2 regions of the Devosia sp. MC521 genome follow, and region 1 is predicted to be linked to the other one. Evidence: predicted binding sites of a transcription regulator. Region 1 holds the regulator's gene; the other holds the start of a gene.
What was found. The regulator PhoB, encoded in region 1, activates phosphate uptake and scavenging genes when phosphate is short. The targets are predictions, from matches to a motif close to TGTCATNNANCTGTCAT.
Positions count from the first base shown of each region.

Region 1 (7,873 bases):
CCGAGTTTGATCGACGGACTGGCGAACATGCTAACATAGTTGGCATAGGCTGTTTCATACCCTGCTGCGACCGTGTTGTTGACGAAGCGGCGCGCGCTGTCATTGGCGGAAACGCCAAGCGTCGCGTTGATGTCGATGAACACGGACCCAACAGCCAGCGAGGCATAGCCGCCGCCGAGCAGAGACGTGACATCGAGTTCGGACTTGGAAACCGTCTCGACGTGGCCACGACCGAGGCCAACGAAAAGCCCCGCGAGGCTATCATCAGAGAGTTTTACGTCTGAGCCAACCAGTGCACCACCTTGCAAGGACTTGGAGCCGGTCTTGCCCGAAGCTGGGGCAGTGAGTTCGCCATAAGCGCTGGCCCATGCGCCAAAATCGTCGCTAGGGGCAAAATCAGGGAAGTCTGGTGTCGCCGGGGACGGAGCATAGCCCAGAGCCGAGGTGCTGCGCGGCAGGCTTTGACGGCGATCGCCAGTATGGTTGGCGATATTGGATATTACAGTGCTAGCAGTTTGAACAGTCGCGGTGTTGGCCGCTTCGATGGAGGCGGTGGAAACAACGGTGAAGGTTGTGTAGGTGCTCGTCGCGGCATCGCCATTGCGGCGGTGCTCAGTGGCTTCGGTTGTGACAGCGCGGGTATAGGCCTGGCCATGCGTTTCGATCTGATCGTCGCGCAACTCTCCAGTGATCTTGATAACGCCTTCAAGGCCGTTGCCGATTTCGAGAGAGCCCGTTGCAGCCTGCGAGAAGCGAATGCCACCAGAAACCACAGAGCCGGGCAAGAGCGTAAGTTTGCTATTGGCAAAGCCCATTGCGAAAGCGTCGAACTGTTCGCTGATTACGGTGCCGCTGTTGATGATGTGAACATTGGCGGCATTGGTTTGGATGCCATGGCTCTGGACGTAGCCGCCAGAAGAGGTTTGGTACTCTCCACCCTTTGCATGGATGGTCCCGGAGTTGGTGATGACAATATCACTTTGGGTCGTGGGGGAGTAGACATAGATACCGGCGCTGCCGTGGTCCGCTGTCCTAATGTTGCCCGTATTGGTGATGCGTGAACTGGTGCCGTAAAGGCTAATACCGTGGGATTGTGTGCCGTGGGTGATGATGCTGCCACTATTGTCCAACGTCACATTGAGCACATTATTGGCGCTGTTTTCGACCTGGATACCTGTGCCCGCCCAGCTGCCCTTGGTCTCAATCGTTCCGGTGTTGGTGAGTGTGAAATAATCACCAGTGGCGTAGACGCCATAGGAGCAGTCTTCGTAGGAGAAGATGCCGCCGTGATTGACCACTCGCGTGTTAGCTGCCAGCGTTTCCAGCGCGTAGGTGGCGCTTCCGCGATTTTCGATCGTACCGTAGTTCGTGATCACCGTATCCAAGCCGGTGATGGAAATCACGTTGCTTGTGGAGTCCAAGGTGCCACCACTTGCGATAAAGAGCGTGTCCCCGATCCCGGAAAGGCTCTGAGCACCTCCGGTTTGACCTTCACTGATGGTGATATCTCGGGCCTGCGCTGCGGTGATATTGGTAGCAGCAAGTAGGGCGACGATCGCCGGTACAACGGCAATTGGCTTTGACAACATAGTGGCGCGGCAATCTGCAGCTTTTGGCGCTGCTCAACAAATCAGGAGACACGAAGAATATTATGGTTAATTCTATGATATGAAAGGACTTTACACGTCAAGCGTCTGATTTGGTGGATTGCGTTATTGGGCCTCGTAGAACACGCAAAACAGTTTCGATGCGCCCCGCGCAGAGAGATTTTTTGGCTTTTTTCTGATCAGCGGCGACTTGCGGTGACCAGAAAACAGTGCCGAGTGTCAGACCTTGTTGTGCCTAAGGGCACGCGATCTAAGCCAGTTGCGAGAAGCGTTCGTCGAAGGAGTAGCCGGCGCCGCGGACCGTGCGGATGGGGTCGGCTTCCTTGCCACGGTTGATGGCGCGGCGGAGGCGGCCGATATGGACGTCCACAGTGCGTTCGTCGACATAGACGTCATTGCCCCAAACGCCGTCGAGAAGCTGCTCGCGGGTGTAGACGCGGCCCGGATGGGTCATGAGGTATTCGAGCAGGCGATATTCTGTCGGCCCAAGGTGAATGTCTCGGGACCCACGGCTGACGCGGTGAGTGGTGCGGTCTAGCTCAAGCTCACCAACCTTAAGCGCGTTCGTCACAAGGCTTGGGCTCGCCCGGCGCAGCAGCGCTTGAATACGGGCGACGAGTTCGGGGACAGAGAATGGCTTGACGATGTAATCGTCTGCGCCGGTGGTGAGACCGCGTACGCGCTCTTCTTCTTCGCCGCGGGCCGTGAGCATAATAATTGGAACGCGGGCGGTTTCTTCACGCGCACGCAGGCGACGGCAGATTTCGATGCCGGAAACTTCGGGTAACATCCAATCGAGCAAGATCAGGTCAGGGACGCGTTCTGCGATGGCGTGGTGCGCTTCATCGCCGGTTTCCGCTGTGACGACATCAAAGCCTTCAGCCTGCAGATTGTATTGCAGGAGCAGGGAGATGTCGGCTTCGTCTTCGACAACAAGGATCGTCGCGGGCATGGGCGTGCTCCGTCAATCGGCCCGTAGGGACCGTTACTCAATATAGGGGATTTTCGAAGAGTTCGTCACGCCGATTGGGCGACGTGACGAAATTGGCGCTTAGGCTTTGATCTGCTGACGTTGGAGTTCTTGGACGTCGCTGGTGAGCTGCTTACCAGTCGAAAGATAGTAAGCGCGTTCAGCGATATTGGTTGCGTGGTCGCCTACACGTTCAAGGCTCTTGGCGCAGAACAAAAGCTGGGTGCAAGAAGTGATGTTGCGCGGATCTTCCATCATATAGGTGAGGAGTTCGCGGAACAGGGAAGTGTGCATGGCGTCGACATCATCATCACGATTGCAAACGTCAACGGCAGCTTCCGCATCACGATTGGCGTAGGCGTCGAGCGCCTCCTTGAGCTGACCGAGCACGAGAGCGGTCATGTTACGGACGCCGCTGTAGAACGAGGCCTGCAGGTTGATCGTTTCGAGCTTGAGCGAGCGGCGGGCCAATTGCTTGGCCATATCGCCAACGCGCTCAAGATCCGACGCCACGTGGATGGCGGTGATGATCGAACGCAGGTCGGACGCCATTGGCTGACGACGGGCGATCATGGACACGGCCATTTCGTCGATTTTGCGTTGCATGTCGTCAATGCGCTGGTCGGCGATGATGGTCACGTCAGCCAGTTCGCGGTCGAGCTTGAGCAGGGCGCGCGTGCCGTTTTCGACAGCCGTTTCCACCTGACCACCCATTTCGGCGATGGCCTGCGCGAGGGCGAGAAGTTCTTCGTTATACGAGGTAACGATGTGCTCTGTGCCGGTATTGTGTGGCATGGCTGTGCTCTCCCCTTAGATTAACCGATACGGCCCATGATGTAGTCTTGGGTCTGCTTGTGGACAGGGTTGGTGAAGATGTCTTCCGTGTCGCCCTGTTCAATCAGATTACCCAAGTGGAAGAAGGCAGTCTTTTGCGAGACGCGGGCTGCCTGCTGCATCGAGTGGGTGACGATGACGATGGTGTAATTGGTCCGCAGCTCGTCAATGAGCTCTTCGATGATGGCGGTTGCAATCGGGTCGAGGGCCGAGCAGGGCTCGTCCATGAGAATGACTTCTGGGCCAACGGCGATGGCGCGGGCAATGCACAGACGTTGCTGCTGACCGCCGGACAGGCCGGTGCCTGGTTCCTGCAAGCGATCCTTCACTTCGTTCCAGAGACCTGCCTTTTGCAGCGAGGAGGTGACGATAGCGTCGAGATCGGTCTTATTGCGGGCAAGTCCGTGAATGCGTGGGCCGTAGGCGACGTTGTCGTAAATCGACTTCGGAAACGGGTTCGGCTTTTGGAACACCATGCCAACGCGGGCGCGCAGTTCAACCACGTCAAGGTCTGGCGCGTAAATGTCCTGACCGTCGAGTTCGATTTTACCGCCAACCTTGGCGCCTTCAATGGTGTCGTTCATGCGATTGATGCAGCGCAGGAAGGTCGACTTACCGCAGCCCGATGGACCGATGAAAGCGGTGACAGAGCGATCTGGGATGTCAATGGAAATGCCGTGCAAGGCTTGCTTGGCACCATAGTGCACGGTGACATCGCGGGCAGTCAGACGAATGGGATGCGCGATCATTTCAGACAGATCCGTATTTGCGCCGAGGGCAGTGTGGGCTGTCTTGGCCTTGGAGGCAAGGATATCCATTATGTGATCCTTATGCGCGCTTTTCGAGGCGAGATCTGAGGAAGATCGCGATCGCATTGAGGGAGATCATGAAGGCCAGCAGGACCATGATAGCGGCGGAGGTGCGGGCTTCAAAGAAGTTGCGGTTTTCGTTGCCCTGCCAGAGGTAGATCTGAACGGGGAGGGCGGTCGCCTGATCGAGCGGGGTTCCGGGGACCGACGCAACGAAGGCGTTCATGCCGATCAAGAGGAGCGGCGCGGTTTCGCCCAGAGCCTGAGCGACGCCGATGATGGTGGCGGTCAGGATCGAAGGGAAGGTGACGGGAAGCACGTGGTGGAACACCATCTGCGTCTTGGAGGCACCCATGCCGAGCGCCGCCTGGCGCAGGGCCGGGGATACGCCCTTCAATGCTGCGCGGGTGGCAATGATGATGGTCGGGAGTGTCATCAAGGTGAGGACGAGTCCACCAGCCAAGGGCGCAGAGATGGGGAGGCGGAACCAGTTGATGAACACTGCGGCGCCCAGAAGACCGAAGACGATCGAGGGAACAGCCGCGAGGTTGTTGATGTTCACTTCGATCAGGTCGGTAAGGCGCGACTTGGGAGCGAACTCTTCAAGATAGATCGCGCTGCCCACGCCAATTGGCACGGCGAGCACAACCACAATCAGCATCATCCAGAGCGAACCCATGAAGGCACCCAGGAGGCCTGCCGATGCGGGAGCAGAGCGACTATCAACGCTGGAGAGCAGCGACCATGCAAAACCCTGCGTGATGGTGCCGTCTTCTTCGAAAATGTCGATGAGAGCACGCGCCGGGGCCGAGAGCTGTTGCTGACCGTCGCCCAAGCTGCGGTCAATATTGCCCTTGATCCAGTTATCGGCATTGGCCGAAGCGAGAAGCTCCATCTGCACGGTTTGGCCCATCAGGGATGGGTCGGCGACGAGACGCTCACGGACTTCGTGACGGGCGTCGGTCTCGGCAATGGTCAGGAGTTGACGGGTGTCAATCTCATACCCTTCCGGCGCTGCTTTGCGCAGGGAGGCTTCAATGACGTTGTTCCAGTTGAGCATGGCGAGCTTACGCTGCCAGGCCATGTTGGCAGCATGAAACTCAGCATCGGACAGGCCGGCAGTGCGGACAGGGGCTGGCTCGATCTTGATCAGTTCAGGATCGTAGGTGATTTCCAGATGCAGGTTCGACTGCATGAACGCTGGAACGCCCTTACGGAGAACGTCGGTGAACAGAATGGCGACGAACCCAAGAGCGAGTGCAATGGCGACGACGCCAAAGCCACGGAAAAGCTTTTCGGTGCGGTGACGGCGCGCCAGTCCATCGCGGACGCGTTTACGGCGTTCGGCGGCAGTGTCGAGGACAGTGTTGGTCATTCGTACTGCTCCCGGAAGCGACGGACAATGTAGAGGGCGACAATGTTCAGGCAGAGGGTCATGACGAAGAGCGTCAGGCCCAAGGCGAAGGCAACCAGCGATTGCGGGCCGGTGAAGTCGGTGTCGCCGGTCAGCTGATTAACAATCGACACGGTGATGGTGGAGACAGGCTCCAGCGGGTTGCCGCGCAGGATTGGAGCGTTACCGGCAGCGAGAACCACGATCATGGTTTCACCAATGGCGCGGGACACGGCCAAGAGGAATGCGCCGACAATGCCCGGGAGAGCTGCAGGCAGAAGCACATTACGGATGGCTTCGGATTGGGTGGCACCGAGGCCGTAGGCACCGTCACGGAGCGTACGCGGAACCTGATTGAGAATGTCGTCGGACAGGGAGGAGATGAACGGGATGATCATCACGCCCATGACGATGCCGGCAGTCAGAGCGCTGGTGGCGCTGATCGAGATGCCGATGGATGCGCCGAAGTCGCGCAGGAAGGGTCCGACGGTGACGAGGGCGAAGAAGCCATAAACAATGGTTGGAATACCCGCGAGGATTTCGATCACTGGCTTGATGACTGCGCGGACTTTTTTATGGGCGTATTGGTTGAGGTAGATGGCGGTCATCAGACCGATCGGTACCGCAACCAGCATGGCAATGGCTGAAATCATCAGCGTACCACCCAGGAGAGGGAGTAGGCCATAAGACCCGGCATCACCCGCCCCGGTGGAGGAGAACTTTGGCGCCCAGACGGTGCCGAAGAAGAAATCGAGCGGATTGACGAAGGTAAAGAAGCGCAGTGCTTCACTGACCAGCGAGGCAACAATGCCTACGGTGGTGAGGATCGCGACGGCCGAGAAGGCGATCAGAAGCCAGGAAATGGCGCGTTCAACCTCGTTTCGGGCGCGAAGGCGCGGGCTGATGCGGCGGCGGGCAAGGTTTAGGCCTAGGATGCCAAGACCGGCTGCCGACGCCAGCATGATTAGAAATGAGAGAAGCTGGAAACGTCCCAGATTTTCGCCAGCGGCTTGTTCAAACGGCAAAAGCTCGCCAGTGACACCGAAGCCAGAGGCGATATCCTGAATGCGCTTGAGTTGGGCGTTGAGGCCCATTTGGTCGAGCCCCGTGAGAACATCCGTTGGGATCTGCGAGACCGTGAACCAATGGGTGACGCCGGGGGAGAAAAAGGCCCAGATGGCCAGCACTAGAACGGCAGGCACCAGAGTCCAAATCGCGGCGAGGGAGCCGTGATATTGGGAACGAGAATGGACGCGAACGCCGTTTGGCGTTGCGAGAGCGCGGCTCTTGGACCAGCCGAGCTGGTAAGCAAGACCAAGCAGGACGATGAGTAATCCGGCAACGATCGCTGTGTTCACTTTGTGGGGTCCTTACTGGCCCTAAGAGATGCGGGCCGCATCAGATGCGGCCCGCTGTTTGGGAGAATTACTGGCCCAGGAAGGTAGCCAGTACTTCGGCAGTGACTTCTGCCGGCTGCGGGATCAGACCCGCGGATTCGAGAGTGCCACCCTGACCCGACATACCTTCAGAGATGAAGTATTCAGTGAATTCAGCTAGGCCCGGGATCGTGCCGATGTGCTGACCCTTGACGTAGAAGTAGAGTGGACGGGAAACTGGGTATTCGCCGGCAGCAACGGTTTCGAGCGAAGGAACAACGCCATCAATGGTCGCGACCTTGAGGGTGTCCTTGTTCTGGTCGTAGAACGAAAGGCCGAACACGCCGATGGTGTTCTTGTCTGCGGTCAGGCGAGCCAGAGTTTCGGTGTAGTCGCCGGCGATTTCGACAACGACGTCCTGACGGAAGGTGGTGACAGCGGCTTCGGCTTCCTCTTCCGAAAGGCCGTCTGGCAGGCCGACCGCTTCTGCACCTGGCGCGACAACCTTCTCCTGGAAGACTTCGCGCGTGCCGTGGTTCGAGCCAGGGATCGCGAGGGCGATTGGCTGGTTCGGCAGGGATGGGTCGACTTGGTCCCAAGTGGTGTATGGGTTGTCGACAAGGGCACCATCAACAGGAACCTTAGCCGCGATGGCCTTGTAGACGTGTTCTGGCTTCAGGGCGAAATCAGCGCCCGACGCGGCCGATGCGAAAACAATGCCGTCAAAGCCGAACTGGATTTCGCGGATGTCGGTCACGCCAGCGGCGTTGCAAGCTTCGCGCTCGCTGTCACGGATTGGACGCGATGCATTGGCGATGTCGATGGTGTTTTCACCAACGCCTTCGCAGAACTGACGGAAGCCACCACCGGTGCCGCCCGAACCG
Region 1 covers NZ_CP059902.1:2,561,038-2,568,910, reverse strand. Annotated here, with positions in the region: gene H4N61_RS12285 (autotransporter outer membrane beta-barrel domain-containing protein) at 1-1,589, opposite strand, end outside; gene phoB (phosphate regulon transcriptional regulator PhoB) at 1,858-2,559, opposite strand; gene phoU (phosphate signaling complex protein PhoU) at 2,659-3,372, opposite strand; gene pstB (phosphate ABC transporter ATP-binding protein PstB) at 3,393-4,160, opposite strand; gene pstA (phosphate ABC transporter permease PstA) at 4,240-5,595, opposite strand; gene pstC (phosphate ABC transporter permease subunit PstC) at 5,592-6,971, opposite strand; gene H4N61_RS12255 (substrate-binding domain-containing protein) at 7,039-7,873, opposite strand, start outside.

Region 2 (7,873 bases), 1.7 Mb from region 1:
CGGTCGAAACAGCCAGGAGGCGGAGATCGCCAGTTGCGATTTGCGACGCAAATTCGCTGATACCGGAAACGCCAACAGTCACCTGATTGCCGAGGATAGCAGCGAGCGCTTCGCCACCGCCGGAATAGGCAATGTAGTTTACCTGGGTCGGATCAACGCCAACGGCCTTGGCGATGAGACCTGCTGTGATGTGGTCAGCGCCACCAGCAGAACCACCAGCCCAAGACACGCCGCCTGGGTTTTCCTTGAGCTTAGCGACGAGGCCAGCCATGTCCTGAATGTCGGACGCGCCGGGAACGACGATACCAACGGCTTCACCAGTGAGGCGCGCAATTGGGGTCACATCAGCAAGCGTAACGGGCGATGCGTTGGTGAGGATGGCGCCAACCATCACATAGCCACCGACGATCAGGGCATTGGCATTGCCAGATTCCTGCGTGGCGAACTGGGCAAGACCAATGGTGCCGCCTGCGCCCGGTACGTTGGTAACCTGCACGTTAGCCGAGATACCATCAGCAACGAGTGCTTCTTGCATGGTACGGGCCGTCTGGTCCCAACCACCGCCCGGCGCGGCCGGAGCGATGATAGAATAGTCAGCTGCGAATGCAGGTACGGCCATAGCGCTGGTGACCAGCGCTGCTAAAAATAGCTTGTTCATGGTTCCTCCCTAGAACAATAGCGAACGTTTTTCGTCCGTCCCTCAGCTTACGGCGCAGAGTCTGTCAGCGTCCTGTCATCCTCCCTCCCCGGCCGTAATCCGCAAACGGGGCGATCTCTTCGATCCAGATAGTTGTGGCGACAAATCGGATGCAATTGCAAGACCCGGCACTTTTGCGCGCGAGAATGGCTCCTAGAGCGCTGGGTTAACGACCAGCTTGCCGTGCGTTTTTCCGGCAAGGATTTGCCGCGCCTTTTCCGGCAAGACCGCGAGGCCTATCTCTTCGACATTGCTGGCGTATTGGGCTTGATCAAAGATATCCCCCAAGCGCCCCCAAGCGCCCATCCGCGCCTCATGGGGCTGCATGACACTATCGATGCCGAGGATGTTTGCGCCGCGCAGCAGGAAGGGCAGCACATTGGTGTTCAGCTCAAGGCCCGCAGCATTGCCCAGGCTTGCGACAGAGCCATCATAAGCAAGCTGACGCAAAACCTTGCCCAAGATATTGCCACCCACACAGTCGACAACGCCTGCCCAGCGGGCGGTTTCGAGTGGTTTGTCGGGCTCTGCCAGAAAATCGTCTCGGCTGATGATGTGCTTCGCGCCAAGCGCTTTCAGCATTGGCGTATGTTCAGCGCGACCTGAGAGTGCGGTGACGGCATAACCCAAATTGGACAGAAGGCCGACCGCGATAGAGCCGACGCCCCCGGCAGCGCCTGTCACCAAAACATCGCCAGAAGTTCGGGTTAGGCCATGTCCCTCAAGACGATTGATGGCCAGCATGGCCGTAAGCCCGGCAGTACCGAGCACCATGGCGGCACGGGTATCGAGCTTGGTATGAAGGGGCACGAGCCAATCGGCGTTGACGCGCGCTCGTTGGGAGAAGCCGCCCCAATGGAGCTCGCCCACCCTCCAGCCGGTGAGCACAACGGCGTCTCCGGGAGCATAGCGCTCGTCCTTGCTGTCGCGAACAATGCCTGAGAAATCTATGCCAGCGATGTGCGGGAAGCTGCGAACCAGACCGCCTTTACCGAGCAGGCAAAGGCCATCTTTGTAATTGAAACCGGCAAAATCAATGTCAACGACGACATCACCGGGCGGCAGTTGCGCGTCGTCGAGGGTGACAAGTTGGGAGACGAGGCCAGCCTCTTCAGTCTTGCTCGTCAGCAGTGCTCGAAAACTCATGCTCGCTCTCCCTTGCGTCCACCCAGCTATGTGTGGCGCATATGGGGGCGATCCGAAAGAGGGTTTTGTGCCTTAGTCTTCTGGCCGCCAGACAGGCGAGGCTTCTCGTGGCAGTGGGGCGAGACGCGTGATGTCATCGCCGCGACGCATGAAGATATTCATGCGGAAGGAATTGCCAATACGCTCAGAGCGCTCAATGAACACGGCGGCAATATCGGGCGGACACAGCTCGGTTACGGTTTCGCGGAACAGACGGAGCCAACGCATGAAATGGGCGTCTGACAGTTCGGGGATGCCCATATGTTTGGGCATGGGGCGACCATCGTAGCGCCCGGAGCCGAGCAGCATGGAGCTCCAGAAATCGGCGATCTTGCTGAGATGGTGAGGCCATTCGTCAGCGGCAATTTTGGAATTGAACACCGGGCCAACGACATCATCCCTGCGCGCCCGGGCATAGAACTCATCCACGACAGCGCGGATCAGTTCTTCGCTGAGGCCCTCAGGCGTATCCCAGCCTATGCGGTGCAGGCGCGTGCCAACGGGGCGATCTGATTGGGTCATGATGAAATGGGCCTAATGGAGTAAGAGCAACGACGCCCGCCCGAGACGACGTGCTCGAGCCGCTCAACGGCAACATCGTCGCCCAATACAGATTGGAACACCGAAAGTTCTGATCGGCAAAAGCCTTGGCAGGACGTCGCGGCGGCGCAAATTGGGCAATGGTTTTCGATGAGCAGGATCGATCCGTCTTCGGCCTGCGACCAAGAACTCATATAGCCTTCGGTGCTGCGGGCCTGCGCCAAGGCGTCGACACGATCGGTGAGCGCTGTGAGGTCTGCGGTGGCGGCAGAATAGAGCTTGAGCGTATCGGCCTCGCGTTGCGCGACGATCTGGTCCAAGGCGGCTTCACCGAGAGTGGAACGCACGATGTCGAGGATTTGAACGGTCAGTGCGGCGTGCGTATCCGGGAAATGGGACTGTGCTGCCGGTGTGAGTGACCAAATCTGGGTCGGGCGGCCCGCTTTGGAGGGGACCGGGCAGGCTTCAACCAGACCGTCCGCCGCCAGGCGCAAAAGCTGCTGGCGAGCAGCCTCTCCGGTGATTCCGAGCTTATCGCCAACATCGGCAGACGACAGCTCGCCGTGCATTTTCAGGACCATCAACAGACGCTCCGACGGGCTGCGGGGCGACCACTGAGCGTCTTGACGATCAGAGCTTGACTTATCTTGCTGCACGGTTTTCAAAGGCATGACTTGGAAATACCGTTTCTGAGCTTCGCATGCAAGCGAGTAACATCTGAAAACCTCGGAGCAGCGTTGATCTGCTGCCTAACGGAACTCCGATGGGCACCAGAGCATCACCTGCCAAACGCTTTACCGAACGCGAGCCGCGTAGACATCTTGACCACGAAACGACCGACCCTGCCGATGATTGCTGAATTTGATTTGCCCGACACCATGCGGATGCGTCCGTTACGCAATTCTACGGTTGGCGAAGCAGAGTTTCGGCAGGCTATGGCGACTCTCGCCTCCAGTGTGCATGTTGTGACGGCGAGACGGGGCGATGAAATGGTTGGGCGTACGGTCACCTCGGTTATGTCGCTTTCGGCGCAGCCCCCGGCCATCCTGATTTCCATAGATATTGTCAGCCGGTTGGCGGATGTGATTGCCAAAACAGGCGGTTTTTCTCTGGCCCTGCTCAGAGATGATCAAAGGGATATTGCAGACGCTTTCGCCGGCAAGCTTGCACCAGAGCGGCGCTTCGATGTGGGGCGTTGGACACGCTGGCACTCGGGCCACCCCAAACTACTTGGCGCAGCTATGACGGTGGACTGCGAAGTGATCGGTTCAATGGAAACGGGAACGCATGTGCTGTTTGCCGGAGCGTTGATCGAGGCAGAAACCAACACAAAAGCGACACCATTGCTTTGGCATAATCGTAACTATGCCCTGCCCAAAAACAGCGGGTAACACAGGAGTGGCAACGGTTTTGCCCTCTGTCGCGTTATCTTTGGGTGATTGGAGATCGAGCGTGCCGCGTTTTTATTTCAACCTTCGCATAGACGACGAGTTGTTCCGCGATGACGTGGGCAGCGAACACAGTAATCTCGACGCCGCAGAGCAGAATGCTGCTGAGATGGGGCGAGCTATCATCGAGAGAATTGCAGGCGATCATGAACAGCTCGGCGTGCCGCGCTGTATCGAAATCACCGACGAGGATGGGCGCGATCTGCTCTACATCGTCTTCTGGCAAGGGCCGGAAATCGATACGCGAGATTTTGCGGCGCTACCGCAGCAGACCCTGCATTAGCCTAAAAGAATGGGCCAGCGTGGGTGGTGACGACGATGCCTAGGATCAGCGCGCCCGCGAGGGCTGCGTAAGAGACATAGCGTTGGAGTTGGCGCATGAGGGCCTCCGCACTTTACCCCCTAACACTACCACTCTGGTCGGCATTAACAAGCGTTTAACAATTCGTTCTCAGGCCGAATTGAGAAACAGTTTGCCCCAATGTGACATTCTGATGAAACAAGTGCCGTAGCATAATGGGCGTTTGAAACAGACGATGGAGACATATCGCCCGTTTCCGGCCTACTCTTGGCACGCGAGTCAGGGAGCAAGCGGCATGAATGACGAAGTCATTTCACGGATTTTAGAAACATCTCAGCAGTTTAATTCAGACGACAGCGGTGAAAATGACTTCCTCAAATCAGCACTTAAGACGATAGACGCTAGCGATCTTGAGCGCGCCGACAGCGCTGTATTGCTGGCAGACCTGCGGAACACTTACCAGCGTCTCCAAGAGATCGACACCACCAAGCTGAAATTGTGGGTCACCCCACCAGCAGGCGCGGGTGCGCCCCTGGTGCTCGATATTATCTCCCCAGACATGCCCTATATCGTCGACAGCGTGTTGGCGGCAGTGCGCAGCGGCGGCGGGAATGTCCGCCTGTTTGCCCATCCTATTGTCCGCCCGCAAAGCGCGGCCGAGCGGCAAGTGAGCGTTTTACATATCCAGGCTGATCCGGTGGCCGATCAATCTGCATTGATCGAAGAGATCGCGCAAACCCTGCGCGATGTGCATAGCGCAGTGACCGACCTATCGCCGATGTTGTCTGCGGTGCGTGCTGCAACGCAGGCCATACCTGAGACAATGGCAGGGGCCGCTGAGGCAAAGGCGTTTGTCGAGTGGCTGACGCATTACAATTTCATTTTTGTGGGCGTGAAGGACTTCCGCCTTGTGGGCGATGAGTTGATCGAGGCCGATGGCCCTGGTCTTGGCCTTTTCCACGAGCCTAATTTTAAGGTGGTGCGCAGCGGGGCAGACTATGTCCACTCGACGCCGGAGCTGGTTGGCTTTGCAAAAAGCGACGAGCCTATCCTTGTGACGAAAGCCAATTTGCGCAGCCGCATCCATCGGCGTGCGCATCTCGATTACATCGGCATCAAGCGCTATGGGCCGAGCGGCGAGCCAATCGGGGAGCTGCGCGTCGTCGGGCTCTATACTGCGCAAGCGCAATCGGCGGCGCATACGGACGTCCCTATTATCCGGCAAAAAATCGCCGAGGTTATGCAGCGCTCAGCGATTGATCCGCTGGCTCACGCGGGGCGCATGCTGCTCAGCGCGCTCAATAGCTATCCACGCGATGAATTGTTTCAGGTTTCAACCGAGCAACTCACCGAGTTCGCGGAAGCTATTGCCGCGCTCTACGATCGGCCAAGGGTGCGCGTGTTACCACGGGTGGATCGGTTTGATAATTTCGTGTCGATCTTGGTCTATGTGCCCCGCGATCTCTATGACGGCGATTTGCGATCACAGATCACGCAATTCCTAGCGCAGGAATACGACGGACGCGTCTCTGCATTTTATCCGCATTTCCTCGAAAACGAGCTCGTCAGGCTGCATGTGATTATCGGGCGCAATGGTGGCCCGACGCCGCGCCCCGAGAGACAGCGTTTGGAACACGCTATCGAGGCGCTGACGCATAATTTCGGCGATCGTCTGGCCGACGCTGCGAGTGACCCGGCGCATATCAGCGATTGGCGTAATGCGTTCACTACCGCCTATCAGAGCCGCACGAGCGTGGAGGATGCGCTTGAGGATATCGGCGTGTTTAACCAGCTTGGCGAGGACATAGCGGTCCGGCTGCGGACACGGGCCGAGAGCGATGGTTCGCTGGGGTTGAAGTTCTACAAAAAGGGTCAGCCTATCCCGCTGAGCGACCGTGTGCCGATGCTGGAGCACTTTGGCTTCCGCGTGATTGATGAGCGCAGCTACACCATCACCCCCCGCGACGGCGAAGTGCGATACTTGCACGATATGCTGCTGGAAGTGGGAGACGATGCGCGCTCGGACATTGCGCAGGTGGCGCGGGACATCGAAGCGGGGATTTTAGCTGTCTGGCACAAGGATGCTGAAAGCGACCAACTCAATACGCTGATCACCACCACTCCCCTCACCTGGTCGCAAGTGGCGCTGCTGCGCGCCTTTTCGCGCTATTTGCGACAAGTCGGAACGCCGTTCTCACAGCGCTACATCGCGCAGGTACTGGTGACCCAGAAAGAAGCCGCCTGTGCCTTGATCGACCTGTTTGCGGCGCTTCACGATCCATCGCAGAACGATCCGACGCGCGCTGCTGAGGATGCACGAAGCCGTTTGTCGATCCTGCGCGGCCAGACAAGTTCGCTCGACGAAGACACGATCCTCGCGCGGTTCCAAAACCTTATGGAAGCGTCGCTGCGCACCAATGCCTATCAGGTGGACCGCCCGGCGCTGGCGATCAAGTTTGAGAGCGCCAAGATTGAGGGACTGGCTGAACCGAAACCCTATCGCGAAATCTCAGTGTATTCGCCGCGCGTTGAGGGCATTCACATGCGGTTTGGCGCGATTGCGCGCGGCGGCCTCCGCTGGTCGGATCGTCCTGAGGACTATCGGACTGAAGTGCTAGGTCTAGTCAAAGCCCAGCAGGTCAAGAATGCGGTGATTGTACCCGTCGGGGCCAAGGGCGGCTTTGTGCCTAAACATCTGACGGCGGGGATGGCGCGCGAAGATTTCCTGAAAGAGGGAACCGAGAGCTACAAGATCTTCATCGGCTCGCTGCTGGATGTGACCGACAATCTAATCGAGGGCGAAGTGGTGCCACCGCAAAGCCTAGTGCGGCGCGATGGTGATGATCCCTATCTCGTGGTTGCAGCGGATAAGGGGACAGCCAGCTTTTCGGACTTGGCCAACTCTATCGCGATATCGCGTGGCTTCTGGCTCGGCGATGCTTTCGCCTCTGGCGGCTCGGCCGGCTACGACCACAAGAAGATGGCGATTACAGCGCGCGGCGGTTGGGAAGCGGTGAAACGTCACTTCCGCGAAATGGGGCATGACACGCAGTCTGAGCCCTTCATCGTGGCTGGTGTTGGCGACATGAGTGGGGACGTTTTTGGCAATGGCATGCTGCTGAGCGAGCACATTCGCTTGGTCGCCGCTTTTGACCACCGTGACATTTTCCTCGACCCAAACCCAAACGAAGTCACGAGCTTTGCCGAGCGCAAGCGGCTCTTTGCCCTGCCCCGCTCCAGTTGGCAGGACTACGACAAGGGCCTCATTTCGGATGGCGGTGGCGTTTATTCACGCGCGGCTAAAACGATCCCTCTGAGCCCGGCGATGCAGGAGCGGCTTGGACTGCTCAAGACCGAAGCGACGCCTGCCGAAGTTATGCGCGCGATCCTGCGGGCGCCGGTGGACCTGCTTTGGTTCGGCGGCATTGGCACCTACATCAAGGCGGCCAGTGAAGATGACGCGCAGGTCGGGGACCGCGCCAATGATGGTATTCGCGTTGCGGCCGAAACGGTCCGAGCCAAGGTGGTTGGCGAAGGGGCGAACCTAGGCGTGACGCAATTGGGCCGCATTGCTTTTGCGATGGGTGGCGGGCGGATCAACACCGACGCTATCGACAATTCCGCTGGCGTGAACTCGTCTGACCTTGAGGTGAATATCAAGATCGCGTTGTCGCCCGTTGTTGCACAAGGCGCGTTGGACGC
Region 2 covers NZ_CP059902.1:879,202-887,074, reverse strand. Annotated here, with positions in the region: gene H4N61_RS04200 (tripartite tricarboxylate transporter substrate binding protein) at 1-658, opposite strand, end outside; gene H4N61_RS04195 (acryloyl-CoA reductase) at 851-1,843, opposite strand; gene H4N61_RS04190 (group III truncated hemoglobin) at 1,916-2,404, opposite strand; gene H4N61_RS04185 (metalloregulator ArsR/SmtB family transcription factor) at 2,401-3,003, opposite strand; gene H4N61_RS04180 (flavin reductase family protein) at 3,271-3,813, shown strand; gene H4N61_RS04175 (hypothetical protein) at 3,875-4,153, shown strand; gene H4N61_RS04170 (NAD-glutamate dehydrogenase) at 4,467-7,873, shown strand, end outside.
Region 2: H4N61_RS04170 (NAD-glutamate dehydrogenase) is a predicted target of PhoB. The motif match lies at 4,354-4,370, and genes of this name have one in related genera.